One region of the Cupriavidus sp. 10L45 genome, then DNA from elsewhere that is predicted to be linked to it. Evidence: predicted binding sites of a transcription regulator. Region 1 holds the regulator's gene; each other region holds the start of a gene.

What was found. Region 1 encodes FNR, which switches genes on or off when oxygen is low (the NO sensors DNR and NnrR bind a similar motif). Its sites were predicted from a motif close to TTGATNNNNATCAA; they were not measured.
Region 2: the regulator FNR is predicted to act here: its motif matches at 1,228-1,241, upstream of AC1DFU_RS10285 (fatty acid desaturase).
Region 3: the regulator FNR is predicted to act here: its motif matches at 4,226-4,239, upstream of hemN (oxygen-independent coproporphyrinogen III oxidase).

Annotation. Positions count from the first base shown of each region.
Region 1 is NZ_JBFTJC010000007.1:301,714-308,181, forward strand. It holds gene ccoG (cytochrome c oxidase accessory protein CcoG) at 1-1,146, shown strand, start outside; gene AC1DFU_RS15265 (hypothetical protein) at 1,187-1,414, shown strand; gene AC1DFU_RS15270 (hypothetical protein) at 1,411-1,656, shown strand; gene fnr (fumarate/nitrate reduction transcriptional regulator Fnr) at 1,685-2,410, opposite strand; gene AC1DFU_RS15280 (sulfite exporter TauE/SafE family protein) at 2,495-3,253, shown strand; gene scpB (SMC-Scp complex subunit ScpB) at 3,890-4,813, shown strand; gene rluB (23S rRNA pseudouridine(2605) synthase RluB) at 4,842-6,468, shown strand, end outside.
Region 2 is NZ_JBFTJC010000005.1:53,536-60,003, forward strand. It holds gene AC1DFU_RS10285 (fatty acid desaturase) at 1-1,142, opposite strand, end outside; gene guaD (guanine deaminase) at 1,293-2,615, opposite strand; gene AC1DFU_RS10295 (adenosine deaminase) at 2,673-3,728, opposite strand; gene xdhC (xanthine dehydrogenase accessory protein XdhC) at 3,777-4,787, opposite strand; gene xdhB (xanthine dehydrogenase molybdopterin binding subunit) at 4,801-6,468, opposite strand, start outside.
Region 3 is NZ_JBFTJC010000016.1:53,378-59,845, forward strand. It holds gene AC1DFU_RS24540 (UvrD-helicase domain-containing protein) at 1-577, shown strand, start outside; gene AC1DFU_RS24545 (response regulator) at 927-1,658, shown strand; gene AC1DFU_RS24550 (ATP-binding protein) at 1,719-2,915, shown strand; gene AC1DFU_RS24555 (ABC transporter substrate-binding protein) at 2,940-4,100, opposite strand; gene hemN (oxygen-independent coproporphyrinogen III oxidase) at 4,301-5,740, shown strand; gene AC1DFU_RS24565 (c-type cytochrome) at 5,857-6,468, opposite strand, start outside.

The sequences.
Region 1 (6,468 bases):
CTGTTCACCGCCATCGCGGGCCGGCTGTTCTGTGGCTACGCGTGTCCACAGACCGTCTACACAGAAATCTTCATGTGGATCGAGCGACGCGTGGAAGGCGATCGCATCGCCCGCATCCGGCTGGACGGCGACCCGTGGAGCCTGCGCAAGCTGCGGCTCAAGGCGACCAAGCACACGCTCTGGGTGGTGATCGCCCTGTGGACCGGCTTCACGTTCGTCGGCTATTTCTCGCCGATCCGCGAGCTGGGCGGGCAGGTGATCGACCTCTCGCTGGGGCCGTGGCAGTCGTTCTGGATGCTGTTCTATGCCTTCGCCACCTGGGGCAACGCCGGCTTCATGCGCGAGCAGGTGTGCAAGTACATGTGCCCATATGCGCGTTTCCAGAGCGTGATGGTCGACCGCGATACCTTCGTGGTGACCTATGACGTAGGCCGTGGCGAGCCGCGCGGCAGCCGCTCGCGCAAGACGGACCGGCACACCGCCGGCATTGGCGATTGCGTCAATTGCAGCATCTGCGTGCAGGTCTGCCCGACCGGGATCGACATCCGTGACGGATTGCAATACGAGTGCATTGGCTGCGGTGCCTGCATCGACGCCTGTAACCAGGTCATGGACAAGATGGCCTATCCGCGTGGCCTGATCCGCTACACCTCTGAGAACGCGATGCGCAAGGGCCTGTCGGCAGTCGCCGCGCGCAAGCGCTTGTTCCGCACGCGGACGATTGTCTACGCGGTGATCTGGTCGGCGCTGGTGGGGGGCTTCATCGGGTCGCTGGCGATGCGCACGCCGCTCAAGGTCGATGTCATCCGCGACCGTGGCGCGTTGGGCCGCGAGGTCGAAGGTCGCTGGATCGAGAACGTGTACCGGCTGCAACTGATCAATACGACCGAGACGCCGATGCGCGTCCGGGTACAGGCGACGAGCGCGGAGCTGCAAGGGTTGACCATCGAGTATGACAAGTCGGCAGAAACGCTGCCGCCTACGTCGAACCGGCTGTTGCCGGTGCGGATCCGTATCCCGCTCGACCACGCGCCGCAGGGCACGCACAAGATCCGTATCACGGTCACGGGGGAGGGTATGGACGACGCACGCGGACGCGCGCAGATCCAGGAAGCGACCAGTTTCATCGTGCCGCGCGGCCTGTAGGACAGGTCATTCAGGAAATATTCGACGCAAGGAGTAGGCAATGACAGCGCAACAAGTCAAGCCGTGGTGGAAGGAACCGTGGCCGTGGCTGCTGATGAGCGGACCGCTGCTGGCGATGATCGGCTGTGGTGTGACGATCTGGCTCGCCAATACCCACGCCGACGTGCCGGTGCGCGATGCCGCGCGGCATGGGCTGGTGGTGGAGAAGCTGGATGGGTCCGCCGTGCGTGCCGACGCCCATGTCAATGACACGGCGAGGCGGCCATGAGACTACGCTGGCTGATGTGGGTGATGTGGCCAGCGTTCCTGATGGGCGGCGTGGCCACGGCAACGGTGTTCTCGATTGTCGATCCCAGTGACCTGAGCTTCTTCGGTCATCCGGTCGACGCGTCGCGTGAGGCGATCTATACCGTGGGATTCCTGCTGGCGTGGCTGTTCTGCGCCTTGTCGAGCGGCCTGACGCTCTACACCATGCCAACGCCGCTCAGCAATACCGATGAACTCGAGTAGCGAGTGCACCGCCGCCGGCGAGCCGGCCTTAGCAGGAGCGGTTGTAGATCTGCTTGATGCCGGCCATGTCGATGAGCTTGACGTGGCGCTGGCGGATCTGGATCAGGCCCGCCTCGGCAAAACGAGAGAACAGGCGGCTGACGGTTTCGAGTTTCAGGCCAAGATAACTGCCGATCTCCTCGCGACTCATGCGCAACACGAACTCGCTCGACGAGTAGCCACGCGCCGACAGGCGATCGGAAAGATTGACGAGGAACGCGGCAAGCCGCTCCTCGGCCCGCATCGAACCCAACGTCATCAGCATCACCTGGTCCTGCGAAATCTCCTTGCTCATCAAGCGCAGGAACTGGGTTTGCAGCGAGGGCAGGTCAGACGAGAGCGCCTGCAAGTCGTTGAAGCGTACGACGCAGACTTCGGCATCCTCGAGGGCCGTGGCATCGGAAGCATGCTGCATTTCGCCGAGGCCATCCATACCGACCATCTCGCCGGGCAGATGGAAGCCGGTGATCTGCGAGCGGCCGTCTTCGAGTGTCACGTGCGTCTTGAGCGTGCCGAAACGCACGGCATAGACGGCGGTGAGCGGATCGCCCATGCGGTAAAGCGTTTCGCCCTTGTGCACGCGCACGCGTTCCTGCACGAGCGTGTCCATCTTCAGGAGGTCCTGGTGCGACATGCCTACCGGCAGACAAAGCTGGCCCATCCCGCACGTAGAGCAGCGGGGCGAGATCTCGGTGACGGGTATGGAGGTAAGCAATTGAGGGCTCTTGGTGATGCGCATTGCAGCGAGGGCGCGACAGATCAATTTTACCGCGTGAAGTGACGCGGAAGCGAGGGACCGTTGCCATTTGGTGTGCTTTTCAGCGTTTTTATCGTTGCGTTGTTTGGTGGCGTCCACTGTGCTGCGATGTGTGGCGGCATTGCGATGGCGGCCGAGCAGCGCGCGGCGGTGCGCGTGCCGGTGACGATCCATCGCTCGCCGCGCGGCTGGCTCGTGGAATTGCTGGCGATGCACGCCGGCCGCCTGACCACCTACGCGTTGCTGGGGGCGGTGGTGGGTGCCGTCGGCGCCACTGTATGGAAGCAGGACTATCTGCCTGTGCAGCGATGGCTCTATGGCGCAGGCGGAGCGATGCTGGTGATGTCGGGCTTGTGGCTGTTGCGTGGGCGCACCATGCGTGCGGCGCGCCTGGAGGCGTTCGCGGTGCGCATGGCCCAAGGGGTGGTGGGTCGCATGGGCGCGCTCGGTATCAGGCTGCCTGCCGGCCTGGCCCGGCATGCGCCGCTGCTGCGGCGCTTCGGTCTGGGACTCGCCTGGGGGATCGTGCCGTGCGGGATGGTCTATGGGGCACTCGCAATGGCGTTGCTGGCCGGCAATGCGGCGTCGGGCGCGCTGGTCCTGTTCGCCTTTGGGTTGGGAACGCTGCCAAACCTGCTGGTGATTTCGGGGTTGTCGGGCTATGTGCGCCATGTGTCGCGCCGGCCGGCGGTCCGGACCGTGGCGGGCGTGCTGATCATCGGCTTCGGCATCGTGGGCGTGGCGCGGGCGGTCTGGCTCCCGGAGACGCTGGCTGCGCATGGGTTCTGCGTGGTGTTCTAGGACGATTCCGGGCGGCGGACAGGCCGCCCCGGTTCGTGCCATTCGCCACGCCGGGCGGCGGGCAGGTTGCGGAGGGGGGCGGGAATGCCATACAATCGCGAGAACCACGGTATCGCGCCACGTAATTCCCTGGCGTCGCCGGGCCGGCATCCCTGATCTGGGATGCGTGTCCATGGGTCCGAGGCAGCATTGGCTTGCCGGATCCGTCCCCACAGTGCATCCGGTTCAAAAGATCTGGTTTAAAAGGCCGGTCGGCCTTGTGGAGTGGTGGCGCAGGCGCAGGACGAAGCTTGTCCGGGCCGATATCCGTTTTTTCTTGCCGCCTTGGCAATCTGATTGTCCTGGCGAATGTCCGCTCCAAGGGGAAGGGTTCCGCCTGCGAGGGTAAAGGCGAGAGCGCGACGCAAGAGGTTCGACTCCCGGCGAAGCCAGCCGGATGCGGACGATCTCCTGCCGGAACGACCCGGCAAATCGATGCAAAAGAACGAAGTGCACCGCTTGGCTGCCTGGGCTGCGACAGGCTGCGAGTTGGCTGCGCAATGAGATGGCGGTGGCATCGGTACCGCTGTATCCGAAATCTCCAGTGCTCCGGGATTCGTCCGGGAGCAGGTGCAAAGACAGGCTGCACACAATCACATGAATACCCAAGAGGCGAAGATCGTCCTCGAGACCGCGCTGATTTGTGCGCAGGAGCCCCTGCGCGTCAACGATCTCCGCCGTCTTTTCGCCGACGATGTCGGCGCCGACACCATCCGCGCCCTGTTGGACGAATTGCGACAGGACTGGCAGCAACGCGGTGTGGAACTCGTGGCCCTGGCCAGCGGTTGGCGTTTCCAGAGCCGGCCCGAGATGCGCGAGTTCCTCGACCGGCTCAACCCGGAAAAGCCGCCCAAGTATTCGCGCGCGGTGATGGAGACGCTGGCCATCATCGCCTATCGCCAGCCCGTGACGCGCGGCGATATCGAGGAAATTCGCGGCGTGACGGTCAGCACCGACGTGGTCAAGAAGCTCGAGGACCGCAGCTGGATCGAGGTGATCGGGCATCGCGACGTACCGGGCCGTCCCGCGCTCTATGCCACGACCAAGGCGTTTCTGGACGATCTGGGGCTGCGCACGCTGGATGAGCTGCCGCCGCTCGAGGATGCCCAGGCCCAGGTCCAGGCAGCCCTGCTGGACCAGCAGGCGATAGATTTTGAAGAAGTTGCCACGGCCAACCCGCCGGCTGGCGATGAAGAGACCTTTGCCGAGCCCCAGGCCGCCGAGACCGCTACCGATGCGGTGGAAGCGGAAGTCGTGGCCGTGGCGGAGAGCGACCATGCGGAGCCGGTGGAGACGGAAGCCCACGGCGCCGATACCGAACAGAACGACACGCCGCACCCGCAAGACAACAGCGTTGCGCAGTGGTCCGCCGATGGCGGGCATGACGACGACGCGCCGCTGGCCCACGCCAACGGTTTCCACGTGGACACAGCTGCTTCCTCCCCGGAAGCGGCCGACGATTCGGTCCGGGACGGCAACGCGCCGCATCCTGCTGAGGACGACGAACGCGTGTCCAACTGAATAACACGCAACATCGATAGTGAATACTTTGTCTGATTCCGCTGAGCAAGACGTCCGGCAACCGGACGCGCCGGGCGATACCGGCGCTGCGCCCGACGCGGGCAATGGCACCGACGGCGCGCCGCGCCGCAAGGGCCTGCGCCGTGGCCTGCGCAATCTGGTGGCGTCGCGCCGCCAGTCCGCACAGGACCGCGAGGGTGGCCGTGCCGAGGGCGATGCCGCCGCACCGGCGCAAGCCGACGCGCCGCAGCCCGACGCCGCCGCACCGGCCGGTCGCGAGCCGCGCGCCCGTGGCCGCCGCAAGCCGGCAGCCGATCGTGATGCCCGTGACGTCCGCGAACCGCGCGCCGAGGCGAGTGACGCCGACGGCCAGCCTGCGCAGCCACAGGGTGCCGGCGTGCGCAAGCGCCGCCAGCAGCCCCAGCGCAAGGCTGCGCTGGTCGATGGCGACAACAAGCCGGCAGCCCAGCAGCCGGGCCGGCGCGACAAGCGCGGCCAAGGCGGTCAGGGTGGCCAAGGCGGCCAGGGTCAGCGCAAGGGGCAGGCGGGCGCCGCAGGCGGCAAGCCTTCGGAAAAATTCGAGCAGCGCGCCGGTGACAAGCCGGCTCGCGGCGCGAAGGCCGGCAAGCCTGCTGGCGGTGCCGAGGACGTCTTCAAATTCGTGATCTCGGAACAATTCGATCAGGAAGAGATGGCGCTGCCGCGCACCAAGGCCAAGCCGGTGCGCGAACTGTCCGCCGACGATGACGCGCCCAAGCTGCACAAGGTGCTGGCCGAAGGCGGCCTCGGCTCACGCCGCGAAATGGAACAGCTGATCCTCGAGGGTCGTGTCTCGGTTAACGGTCTGCCGGCCCACATCGGCCAGCGGATCTTGCCGACCGACCAGGTGCGCGTGAACGGCAAGCTGATCCATCGCAAGGTGTCGAGCAAGCCACCGCGCGTGCTGCTGTATCACAAGCCGTCCGGCGAAATCGTGAGCCAGAGCGATCCGGAAGGCCGTCCGACCGTGTTCGACAGCCTGCCGCGCATCAAGGCCGGCAAGTGGGTGGCGGTGGGTCGTCTCGACTTCAATACCGAAGGCTTGCTGATCTTCACGACCTCGGGCGATATCGCCAACCGCTTCATGCACCCGCGCTACGGCGTGGAGCGCGAATACGCGGTGCGCACGCTGGGCGAGCTGGCCGAGGCCGACCGCCAGGCGCTGCTGCACGGTATCCAATTGGACGATGGCGAAGCGAACTTCCTGCGCATCGCTGATGGCGGTGGCGAAGGCGTGAACCAGTGGTATCACGTGGCGCTGACCGAAGGCCGTAATCGCGAGGTGCGCCGCATGTTCGAGGCCGTTGGCCTGACCGTGTCGCGCCTGATCCGTACGCGCTACGGCCAGTTCCTGCTGCCGCGCGGCCTCAAGCGTGGCCGCTGGCAAGAGCTGGACCCGACCGACGTGCGCGCGCTGATGGCCAATATCGGCCTGAAAGCGCCGGCGAAGGGCGAGCAGGGCGGCAAGGGTGCCACCAAGGTGGGCGGCCGCAAGGCGCGTACCGAGGCGGCCATTGCGGGCATGCCGATGCACACCGGCATGGACGGCCTGCCGCGCTACGAAAAGGGAGGCGCGCGCGGTAACGGCGGCGGTGCCGGCCGTGGTGGCCAGCCCG
Region 2 (6,468 bases), on a different contig from region 1:
GTCTGGCGGCCGCGGAAGTCGGTCCAGCACAGGGCCTTGAAGTCGTACAGCTTGCAGCGGCGCGCCGTGCGGAAGTACCAGCGCCACGAGAAGTTCTCGATGATGATGCGGCCCGGCAGCGCATGCTCCAGCAGGGCCTGGGCGCGCTTGAGCCGGTACAGCGGCACGCTCATGTCCACGTGGTGCGCGGTGTGCTCCATGATGTGGTGGAGCGCGGCGCCGATGCCGAAGCGGAAGCGCAGGTGCACGGTGGTCGAGACGAACGGCTGGGCCTTGGCCCACATCGGCTTGGTGTCGTACCACGCCACGCTCGTGTGCGTGTGGTGGACATACAGCACGAAGCCCACGGTCAGGTTCCAGATCAGGAAGGGCAGCACGAAGCCGGCGCCGACCAGCCCCAGGACCGACTGGTCCGTGGCCACGGCCAGCCAGGCCAGCGCACCGATCCAGATGGCGCCGAAGGTGGCCACCAGCGTGCAGTCCCACATGAAGATCGCGCGGCGCGTGGCCATCTGGCGCTTGCTCGGGAAGAACAGCTTGAACCACCAGATCTCGATCAGGTAATAGAGTCCGGCGCCGAAGCCATTGCGGTAGACCCGCTCCATCACCCGGCGCCAGCGCGGCAGCGCGCGGAATTCCTCGAGCGAGTAGGGCGCCCAGACGAAGTCGAAGCCCTTGAGGTTGGTGTACCCATGGTGGACCACGTTGTGGCCGACTTCCCACAGGCTGTAGGGCGTGAGCGACGGCAGGAACGTCAGCCGGCCGAGCCATTTGTTCAGGCCACGGCGGTCCGTCAGGCTCTGGTGGCAGGCATCGTGGCCGATGATGAACAGCCGGGCGATCACCAGACCCAGCAGCACGCCGAGGCCGAGCTTGGCCCACCCCTGCGGCGCCAGGACCACGCCGGCCAGCACCGCGGCGAAGATCGCGTAGTCGAGCGCGAACAGCGTCAGCGCGCGTGCCACGCTGCGCTCGCCGAGCGGAATCAGCCAGCCACGGATGGTCTTGCGGTTAGGGAAGGGGGCCTCGAAGGCGATGGGTTCCGGCAGGGGAACGCCGGCGAGCTTGCGGGGCGGGTGGGCAGGGTGGGAAGCCGGCTCAGCAGTCTGGGCCGGCGATACATCCAGAGATCGGGCAGTCATGTCAGTCTTTTTGGGTCTGTCTTGGCGCACCCGATAGCCGGGGGCGGGCAATGCGACAGCCTAGAAGGCTTTGATGACGGTTGTGTTGATGCTGGTCAAGGCGGACGGGCGACAACACGTATTTGCCTGCCGTCCGTCGCCCAAAAGCGATCAACCCGCCAGTTCCCGCGTGGCTTCGCCCATGATGTAGACGTTGTCCACTACGCGGTCGTCGCCGAGCATGGCGAAGGCGAACAACTGCTCTTCGAGCGTCTCGGAGCGGCTGCTGCGGCGGGCGATCAGCGGCGTGGCCTCGGGGTCCAGCACCAGGAAATCGGCCTCGCAGCCCACGGAGAAGCTGCCGATGCGGTCCGCCCAGCCCAGCGCCTCGGCCGCGCCGCGCGTGGCCAGGTAGAACATGCGCAGGGCGGTCAGGTGGTAGCCGCCCATGCGCGCCACCTTGTGTGCCGCGTTCATGGTGCGGAACATCGAGAACGAGGTGCCGCCACCCACGTCGGTGGCCAGCGTCACGTTCAGGCGGTGGGCATCGGACTGGTGGAAGTCATAGAAGCCGCTGCCCAGGAACAGGTTCGAGGTGGGGCAGTGCGCCACGGCGGCGCCGCTGTCGGCCAGCCGGCGGCGGTCGTCCTGGTCGAGGTAGATCGCGTGGCCGTAGAACGCGCCGGGGCGCAACAGGCTGTAGCGGTCGTACACGTCCAGGTAGCTGCGGGCGTCGGGGAACAGCTCGGCCACCCATTTCACCTCGTCGCGGTTCTCGGCCACGTGGGTCTGGATGAAGGCGTCCGGATGCGCGCGCGCCAGTTCGCCGCAGGCGGCCAGTTGCGCCTCGGTGGAGGTCGGCGCGAAGCGCGGCGTGATCGCGTAGGCGAGCCGGCCCTTGTTGTGCCACTTCGAGATCAGGTCGGCGGAGTCCCGCGCGCCGCTCTCGGCCGTGTCGCGCAGGAAGTCCGGGCAGTTGCGGTCCATCATCACCTTGCCCGTGATCATGCGCAGGTTGCGGTCCTGGCTCGCGGCGAACAGGGCGTCGGCGGAGGTGGCGTGCACCGTGCTCCAGACCATCGCCGTGGTGGTGCCGTTGCGCAGCAGTTCGTCGGCGAAGAACTCGGCCACGGCCCGCGCGTAGGCGGGCTCGCTGAAGCGGCGTTCCTCGGGGAAGGTGTAGGTGTCGAGCCAGTGCAGCAGGCCCGGCGACGGCGACGCGATGATGTCGGTCTGCGGATAGTGCACGTGCGTGTCGATGAACCCCGGCACGAGCAGCTTGCCGCGATGGTCGACCACCTCGGCACCGGCCGGGATGTCGCGCGCCAGGTCCTCGTACAGCCCCACGGCGGCGATGCGGCCGTCCGTGACGAGCATCAGGCCATCTTCCCAATATTGATACGCCTCCTCATGGAACTGCGGATCGCGCAGGAAGTGGAGGATGCGGCCGCGAATGGCGCGGGTCGTGGCGGGATTGGGGGAAGTGGTGGTCATCTTCTCGTCTCAGGGGCGGCCGGACCTGGGGGTCCGGCGTCTTGTTTATGCGCCCGGTCAGGTCGTGGGAGCCGTCGCGGGCGGGTTCTCGGGCGTGGCGGACCAGAAATGGTCCACCTCGGCCAGGTAGTCGGCCTTCTGCTTGGCGGGCAGGAAGGCCGCTTCGAAGCTGTTGCGGGCCAGCTTGTAGGCGTCGGCGGCGTCCAGCGGCAGCGCGGCGAACGAGGCTTCCCAGTTGGCGTTCATGTAGCCGCCGAAATAGGCTGGATCGTCCGAATGCAGCGTCACGGCCACGCCGGCATCGAGCAGGCGCTTCATCGGATGGTCGCGCAGGTCGGGGTAGACCATCAGCTTCTGGTTCGACAGCGGGCATACCGTCAGCGCGATGCGCTCGCGCGCCAGCCGCTGCACCAGGGCCTCGTCCTCGACGGCGCGCACGCCATGGTCGATCCGCTCCACACCGAGGATGTCGAGCGCATTGATCACGTACTGCGGCGGGCCCTCCTCGCCGGCATGGGCCACGCGATGCAGGCCGAGCGCCTTGGCGCGGGCGAACACGCGCGCGAATTTCTCGGGCGGATGGCCCTTTTCGGACGAATCCAGCCCCACGCCGACAAAGCGGTCGCGGTAGGGCAGGGCCGCCTCGAGCGTCTCCAGCGCGGCGACTTCGGACAGGTGGCGCAGGAAGCAGAGGATCAGGCTGCTGGAGAAGTCGTACTCGGTGCGGGCCTGGGCCAGCGCGTCGGCAATGCCGTCGATGATCACGCCCATCGGCACGCCGCGTTCGGTATGGGTCTGCGGATCGAAGAAGATCTCGGCATGGCGGACGTTGTCGGCGGCGGCGCGCTTGACGTAGTCCATCGTCATGTCGAAGAAGTCTTCCTCGGTCAGCAGCACGCTGGCGCCGGCGTAGTAGATGTCGAGGAAGGACTGGAGATCGGTGAACGCGTAGGCTGCGCGCAGCGCCTCCACGTCGGGGTAGGCCAGCTTGACCTGGTTGCGCTGGGCCAGCCGGAAGATCAGCTCGGGTTCGAGCGTGCCTTCGATATGCACGTGCAGTTCGGCCTTGGGAGTACGGCGGATGCTGTCCGCGAGCGCGGCATCGATGGTCATGGGGCCTCTTTTATGTCTTGGGCGGCTGCCGGATCGCGGCGGCCGAAGTTACGGATGCATCGCTTCCGCCTGGCTGGCGGCCAGCGCCGCAGCGCGCTGGTCGCGCACCTGAAGCAGCTGGGCGACGATGGCTACCGCAATCATAGCCGGTGCCTTGTTCGTAATGCCGGAGACTCCCATGGGACACGTCATTTCCGGGAAGCGGGCCGGGTCGATCCCGTGCTCCGCCATCCGGTGTTCGAACTTCGCGCGCTTGGTTTTCGAGCCGATCAGGCCGAAGTAGGCGTAGTCCGTGCGGCGGAAGATGCGCTCGCAGAGCGCCTGGTCCAGCGCGTGGCTGTGGGTCATGACCAGGAAATACGCGCCGGGCGGGGCCTGGTCGACCACGGCCTCGGGGGTATCGGAAGCCTCGGCCTCGACGTTCTCGGGCAGCCCGCCCGGGAACAGCGTGTCGCGCTCGTCCACCCAATGCACGCGGCAGGGCAGCGTGGCGAGCACCTTGACCAGCGCATGGCCGACGTGGCCGGCGCCGAACAGCACCACGTGCATGTCGTCGGGCACCAGCGTGTCGATCCAGGCGCCGTCGGGGCGCAGGGTCACGGACGGCAGCAGCGCGCGGCTCGGCGCCACGGTGACGGGGCCGGCGGCCGGCACGGTCCGCTCCAGCGCCTTGCCACTGGCGAAGGCGGCGTCCACGGCCTCGAGCCAGCCCAAGTCCTCGGCGCCGAGCACCTCGAACGCCAACTGCACCACGCCGCCGCAGCACTGGCCCAGCGACGGGCCGAGCGGAATCCGCTCGATGCGGCGGGCGGCGGTGCCGGCGCCATGGGCACCCTCGGCGGCCATCATCGACCGGGCGATGTCCATCCCGCGCCATTCAAGGTGCCCGCCGCCGATCGTGCCGACCAGATCGCCGGCCGTGACCAGCATGCGGATGCCGGGCTCGCGCGGCGCGGAGCCCTTGACCTCGACGATGGTGACCATCGTCACAGGCACGCCGGCGCGCACCCAGCGGGCGGCGTCGGCGAAGCGGAAGGGTTTGAGCGGGGCGTCCTGCATGATGATGGCCGCCTCAGGCGCGCGCCGCCTGCACCGCTTCCACGGCATCGAGGATGGCCTCGCTCGTGGCCGGGGCGCGCAGCGGCGGGTTGATGCGATAGTCGCCTACCGCCGCGATGGCGTCGCGGATCGCGAAGAACACCGAGAACGGCAGCAGCAGCGGCGGCTCGCCGACGGCCTTCGAGCGGTGGATGCTGTCCTCCACGTTGCTGTTCTGGAACAGCCGCACGTTGAAGTCCTCCGGGCAGTCGTTGATGGTCGGGATCTTGTAGGTGGACGGCGCGTGCGTCATCAGCTTGCCGTTCGGGTTCCACCACAGCTCCTCGGTGGTCAGCCAGCCCATGCCCTGGATGAATGCGCCCTCCACCTGGCCGATGTCGATGGCCGGGTTCAGGGACTTGCCGGCGTCGTGCAGCGCATCGGCGCGCAGCAGCTTCCATTCGCCAGTCAGCGTATCGACGAGCACTTCCGAGCACGCCGCGCCGTAGGCGTAGTAATAGAACGGCCGGCCCTGCAGGGCCTTCTGGTCCCAGTGCAGCTTGGGCGTGGTGTAGAAGCCGTCCGACCAGAGCTGCACGCGGGCCACGTAGGCTTCGCGGGCCAGGTCGCCGAAGGACAGGCGCAGTTCGCCGGCCACCACGAGGTCATCGCCGAAGCGCACCGTGTCGGCGTCCACGCCGGCTTTGCGCGCCGCGAAGGCGGCCAGCCGCTCGCGGATCTGGCGCGCGGCGTCCTGCGCGGCCTTGCCGTTCAGGTCGGCCCCGGTGGAGGCGGCCGTCGCCGAGGTGTTGGCCACCTTGCTGGTATCGGTGGCGGTCACGCGCACGCGTTCCAGGCGGATGCCCAGCTCGTGCGCCACCACCATCGCCACCTTGGTGTTCAGGCCCTGGCCCATTTCTGTGCCGCCGTGGTTCACCAGTACCGAGCCATCGTTGTACACGTGCACCAGCGCGCCGGCCTGGTTGAAGTGCGCCACGTTGAACGAGATGCCGAACTTCACCGGCGTGATGGCGATGCCCTTCTTGAGCACCGGGCTCGTCGCGTTGAACGTGCGTGTGGCGGCGCGCCGGGCCTGGTACTCGCTTGATGCCACCAGCTCGTCGATCAGCTCGTGGATCACGTTGTCTTCCACGGTCTGGCCGTACGGCGTGACGTTGCGCTCGCCCTTGCCGTAGAAGTTGGCGCGGCGCACGTCCAGCGAGTCCTTGCCGACGTTGCGGGCGATGTTGTCGAGGATGTATTCCACCGCGAACGCGCCCTGCGGGCCGCCGAAGCCACGGAAGGCGGTGTTGCTCTGCGTGTTGGTCTTGCCGCAGTAGCCGTCGATCTGCACGTTCGGCAGCCAGTAGGCATTGTCGAAGTGGCAGATCGCGCGGGTCATCACGGGGCCGGACAGGTCCGCCGAGAAGCCGGCGCGCGACACCATCTCCACCTGCACGCCCTCGATGCGGCCCGCGTCGTCGTGGCCGACCTCGAAGTCGAACACGAAGTCATGGCGCTTGCCGGTGATCATCATGTCGTCGTCGCGGTCCGGACGCAGCTTCACCGGGCACAGCAGCTTCCAGGCCGCCAGCGCGGCGCAGCAGGCGAACATGGCCGACTGCGATTCCTTGCCGCCGAAACCGCCGCCCATGCGCCGGCACTCCACCAGCACCTGGTGCGCGTGCCAGTTGAGCATGTG
Region 3 (6,468 bases), on a different contig from region 1:
GCGCTGGACCAATACGCTTGAATTCCTCGACTGGCTCAAGCGCAAGGGCACGCGCCCGGAACCCGAGGCCGGGGAGGGCGAGGCCACCGGCTTCGACAACGCCGACGGCTTTGGCGACGAAGGCAAGAACCTGCTCGAACTGACACAGACCGTGGCGCTGATGAGCATGCTCGAAGGCCGCGAGGAAGACCCGGACGCGGTGCGGCTCTCCACGCTCCACGCGTCCAAGGGCCTCGAATATCCGCACGTGTTCCTGGTGGGCGTGGAGGAGGGCATCCTGCCCCACGCGCGCGAGGACGAAGACATGAGCGACGAGAAGATCGAGGAAGAGCGCCGGCTGATGTACGTTGGCATCACCCGCGCCCAGCGCAGCCTCCAGATCAGCTGGTGCAAGAAGCGCAAACGCGCCCGGGACACCTACTCCTGCGAACCCTCGCGCTTCATCGCCGAAATGAAACTCGAAGAAGCGCCGGCTCCCGTCGACGAGACCCCGGCCATGAGCCCCAAGGACCGGCTGGCCAATCTCAAGGCGCTGCTGGGTACGCCGGGCGCACCCGGCAAGCCGGTGACGGGTTGAGTCGCATCCCCTACCAAGCATCACGGCCGATACAAGGCAGACAAGACCGCGCGCCTCGCGCTTTCTAATATGGCGACGCGTCAGACGCCTCGGCGACTGGCGCCGTGCCGCGCCTGCCCTTCGGTTAGCGGTGCGGCTGGGTACGCTTGCGTGCCTGGCTCTTCCCTGTTGAACGCTCCCGGCGCGGCAGTGCCGGGGGCGTCGTTTTGTCAGGCGAAGTTATCCACAGCGCACGTATCGAACCTGATACAAAGCCGCCACAGCGCGAATATTGCAAACTGGTACAGTTGACCGCCGGTCGTTGCGCAGGCCCTCGCCCGCCGGCGTTTCCCATCCCTCCCGCTTTGCCATGGACCTCACTCCCGCCTTGCCTACCCGCCTGCTGATCGTCGACGACGATCCCCAGATCCGCGCCATGCTGGCCGAATACCTGGCCACGTTCGGCATGGCGGCCGATGGGGCCGAAGGCGGGGCGTCGATGCGCACGGCCATGGCGCAGCATCACTATGACCTGGTCATCCTGGACCTCTCGCTGCCCGGCGAGAACGGCCTGACGCTGTGTCGCGAGATCCGCGAGCGCACGGACATCCCCGTAATCATGCTGACCGCCCGCGCCGAACTGGCCGACCGTGTGGTCGGACTCGAGGTGGGGGCGGACGACTACGTGACCAAGCCGTTCGAGATGCGTGAACTGGTGGCGCGCATCCACACGGTGCTGCGGCGCAGCCGGGCCGATGTGCGTCGTTCAGCACCTACCCCGGCGGGGCACGAGGTCAAGTTTGGCGCGTGGCGGCTCAACACCACGCTGCGCCAGTTGCTCGACGAGGAAGACACGGTCGTGCCGCTGTCGAACGCCGAGTTCCGCCTGTTGCTGACCTTCATCGAGCACCCGAACCGCGTGCTGGATCGCGAACTGCTCATCAACCAGGCACGCGGTCGCGACCTCGACGTGTTCGATCGCAGCATCGACCTGCTGGTCTCGCGCCTGCGCCAGAAACTGCGCGACGATCCGCGCGACTCGGCGCTGATCCGCACGGTGCGGGGCGAGGGCTACGTCTTCACGGTCAACGTGGATTCCTGACGCATGGCCGCGTCCCCCCCGCCGCCGAACGCCACCGCCGGCGTCCGGACAGACCCCACCATGCGGCGCCACCTTTTCGATTCGATGTTCCTGCGGCTGTTCCTGGTCATGGCCGCGATCATGGTGGCCGTGCACGTGCTTGGCGTGACCGTCATCGAGGGCCTGTTCCCGCGCCCCGGCTCGCCGCGCTGGGAGGAACGCATGCGCGAGGCGGCCTCGGAGGCCGCCGCCGCCGGCAAGCCATTCCACCGCCCCCAGCCGTCGCAGCGCGGCCCGCGTTTCGAGGAAGACGAGGAGGCGGGCGAGGGCGGCCCGGCCGGGGAGCGCGGCATGTTCCGTCCCGGCCATCCCGACCGGCGCGGGGAGCCGCCCGGACCGCAGCGCCACTTCCCCCCCTGGCACGGACTCTGGCCCCTGCATCCTGGCCTGATCTTCCAGTTCATCGCCATCGTGATTTCGTCGTGGGTGGGCGCGCGATTGCTCGCGCGGCCGGTGCAGCGGCTGGCCACCGGTGCGAACCGGCTGGCCCAGGATGTGCACGCCCCGCCACTCGACGATGATGCGGGTCCGGCCGAAGCGCGCGCCGCCACCAAGGCGCTGAACCTGATGCAGCAACGCATCCGCACGCAGCTGGCGCAGCAGTCGCGCTTCCTGGCGGCGGTCTCGCACGACCTGCGCACGCCGCTCACGCGCATGAGCCTGCGCATCGAGCGCATCGAGGACAACGACGTGCGCTACCGCCTGCGGCAGGATCTGGCCGAGATGAACGGGCTGATCGACGCCACGCTCTATTACCTGCGTGACCGCGACGACGGCACCGGCCCGCGCCAGCGCGTGGACGTGCAGGCGCTGCTCCAGGCCATCGTCGACGATGCCGAGGAACTGGGGCAGGACGTGCGGCTCTCCGGCACCGCCGCGCCGCTGCTGGCCTACCCGGCGGAGTTGCGCCGCGCCGTGGTCAACCTCGTCGAGAACGCGCACCGCTACGGCGGCGCCGCGCATATCGTGCTGACGGACAGCCCCGAGCGCGTGCAGATCGACGTCTGCGACAACGGCCCCGGCATTCCGCCGGCCGAGTTGCAGCGCGTGCTGGAGCCGTTCTATCGCGTGGAGTCGTCGCGCAGCCGGGCTACCGGCGGCGTGGGGATGGGGCTGTCGATTGCCGCCGATATCGTCAATCGCCATGGCGGCGAGCTGACGCTGGACAACCGTGTCGAAGGCGGCCTGCGCGTGCGCATCACGCTGCCGCGCGACTAACTAATAGATATAGCGGCGCGCGGGTCAGGCGCGCTGCGGCACGCCCGACTTGCCGATCGGCGCCAGTTGCACGTACTGAGAGCCGCGCAGCCCGCGCGTGAAGTCGAGCGTGAAATCGCCCACATCGATGCGCGACTGCAGCGCGCGGCGCAATTCCAGCGCACCCGGCGCCTTGGCCGCGCCGGCAGCGCGCACCAGCCAGGCGGCGCCAATGTAGCCGGCCAGCGTGGCCGGGGAGGGCGGTTCGTCGAGGTACTGCTTCATCCGCGCCACGTGTTCCTTGACCACGCGCAGCGTGGATTCCTGCGGGCCGGGCGCCACCTGCGTGACCACCACGCCCCCCGCGTAGTTGCCGCCGAGAATCTCGCGCGCCGAGGCCGGGCTCACGGCCGACAATCCCACCAGAAAACCGTACCAACCCTGCGAGGCCAGCGCGCGGCCAAGGCCGCCGTAGGCAAGCGTGTCGCCGGCCACGATGACCGCGCCGGGCCGCGTCGCGGCGATGCGGCGCGCGCCGTCATCGACACTGCCGGTCAGCGTCACGGCGCGCGTACCGAGGTCGCGCTCCATCCGATCGAGCCACGGCGAGCCCGCCGCGAGCGTGCCGGCGGCGAAGTCGGGCGACACGGCCAGGACGATGTTCTTGAGGCCGTAGCTGCGCAGCTGCCGCACGGCGGCGTCCAGCTCGGCCTGATAGTCGGCGCGCGTGAACCAGATGTTGTCGGCGGCAAGCGAAAGCCCGGAGAGCGGGGCGACGATCTGCACGCCGCGCCGGCTCAGTTCGGACGACGTGGCCAGCGCGGGCAGCAGGGTGTCGCCGGGGCCGAACAGCACGTCGATATGGTCCGACTCGGCCATGCCGATGGCCTGCGAGGTGCCGATGCGCGGGCTGGCATCGGCATCCCGCACCACGTGTACGATGCGCGGCCCCTGACCCGAGGCGTTCGCCGCATCGAACAGCACCTTGGCGCCGGCCAGGTAGTCGCGCGCCAGATCCGCTTGCGGCCCCACGCGGTCCAGCAGATGGCCGACCACCAGCGTGCGGCGCTGCGAGGAGGGCTGCGGTTGCGGCTGGGCGAAGGCGGCCGGTGCCGCGAGCATCGCGGCCAGCGTGCCGAACGACCGGAGCATGCGGCGGCGCGCCGGCGCGGCGGGCGACATCGTTCTGGGCGAGGCTGGGCGCATGGTCGGCGGGCGTTGGAATCGGGTGGAGGAGGGGACGGCGGGCAGAGCCTATCGGCCGTTCGTGACGCTCGGATGACGCCAACGCCCCACGGTGGCGGGGCTGCGGGCGCAAGCGCGGCGTGCGCTTGATGCGCGTCAAGGTGAGCGACGGCGCAGGGGCATAGCATCGTGACCATCTTCGCCCGCAAAAAGAGCGCACCATGTCCGCCCCCACCCTCCCCAGCATGCCTGCCGCCACGGCGTTCGACCGCCGCGCACTGGCCGACTTCCGCAGCCTGGCCGGCCGCATCGACGGCAACGGCCCCCGCTACACCTCCTACCCCACCGCCGACCGCTTCGACGCCGAAGTGGACGACGCCCGCTACCTCGCCGCGCTCGACGCCTGCCGCGCCGACTCCCCCGCGCCGCTCTCGCTCTACCTGCACATCCCGTTCTGCGAGAACATCTGCTACTACTGCGGCTGCAACAAGATCATCACCAAGGACCACGCCCGCAGCGCGCGCTACGTTGACTATCTCGCCCGGGAAATGGCAATGGTTGCCGGCCGGCTCGGCGAGCGCCGCGCGGTCATGCAATCGCACTGGGGCGGCGGCACGCCGACCTTCCTCGACCCCGACGAAATGCGTCGCGTAATGGCGGCGCTGACGCAACACTTCCACCTGCTGCCCGAGGGCGAGCACGCCATCGAGATCGATCCGCGCCGCGTGACCGATGCGCGCATGGCGCTGCTGGCGGAACTCGGCTTCAACCGGATCAGCCTCGGCGTGCAGGACTTCGACCCGGAGGTGCAGGAGGCAATCCATCGCGTGCAGTCCTATGAGGAAACGCGCGATGTGGTGCTGGCGGCGCGCCGGCTCGGCTTCCGCTCGGTCAGCATGGACCTCATCTACGGGCTGCCGCACCAGACCACCGAACGCTTCGCAGCAACCATCGACCGCGTGCTGACGCTGCGGCCGGATCGGCTCTCGGTCTACAGCTACGCGCACCTGCCGCATGTGTTCAAGCCGCAGCGGCGCATCGACGAGGCGGCGCTGCCGCCCGCCGGCGAGAAGCTCGACATCCTGGTGTCCACGATCGAGCGCCTGACCGCCGCCGGCTATGTCTATATCGGCATGGATCATTTCGCGCTGCCGGACGACGACCTCGCCATCGCCCAGCAGGCCGGGCGGCTGCAACGCAACTTCCAGGGCTACGCCACCCACGCGGGGCACGATCAACTGGGCTTCGGCGTCTCGGCGATTGGCGCGGTGGCCGGCCACTACGCGCAGAACGCGCGCACCACGGACGAGTACTACGACGCGCTGGACGCCGGCCGGCTGCCGGTGGCGCGCGGCTTCGGCATGTCCGCCGATGACCATCTGCGCAAGGCGATCATCGGCGCGCTGATGTGTCACGGCACTTTGGACATTGCGGCGGTGGAGGCGGCGCACGGCATCGACTTCGCCCGAACCTTCGCGCCGGAATTCGCCGGGCTGGACGCGCTGGCGGCAGAGGGGTTGCTGCGGCGCGACGCGTCGCGGATCGACATCACCCCGCTGGGCCGGCTGCTGGTGCGCCGCGTGGCGATGGTGTTCGACCGCTACCTGCGCCAGGACGGCGCGCGCGAGGTGCCGCTGGTGCGCTATTCACGCGTGGTCTGACCCGCTGCCTATATATATATCTAGTGGGGCGCCGGCCCCATCGACCCCATCGAAACAAAAAAGCCCGCGAGGATCGTCGCGGGCTTTTTTGCGCGGACTGAAAGGTGCGCTTGGCGTTACTTCGCAGCGTTGACCATGTAGTCGGCGGCGGCGATCACGTCGGCGTCGGCGCCGGCATAGCCACCCTTGGGCGGCATCACGCCCTTGCCCTTGAGCGCGAAGTTGTGGACGGCGTCCATGCCTTCCTTGATGCGCGGTGCCCAGGCGGCCTTGTCGCCGAACTTCGGCGCACCAGCCACACCGGCGGCGTGGCAGGCGGCGCAAACCTGGTCATAGACCTTCTTGCCGGTTTCGGCCGATGCAGCGGCCGGGGCGGCAGCCGCCGCAGCAACGGGTGCGGCGGCAGCGGGTGCCGGTGCAGCCGCCGCCGGGGCAGCTGGCGCGGCAGGAACCGCCGGGGCCGCGGCCTGTGCGTCAGGCGCCGAAGCCGCAGCCTGGGCCGGTGCCGCCTGGGCAGGCGCGGGCGGTTCCGGGAACTTGGCGCCGCCGGCGTCGGCCAGGTGCACCACGGCACGGGCCAGTTCGTAGTCGGTGTAGTCGTCCGGCGAGGTGCCGGCGCGGGGGGGCATCGCGCCCTTGCCGTTCATCACGGACTTCAGCAGGCCGTCAAAGCCCTGGCCGATTCGCGCGGTCCAGTCGCCGGGTGTGCCGTGCTTGGGCGCTCCGGC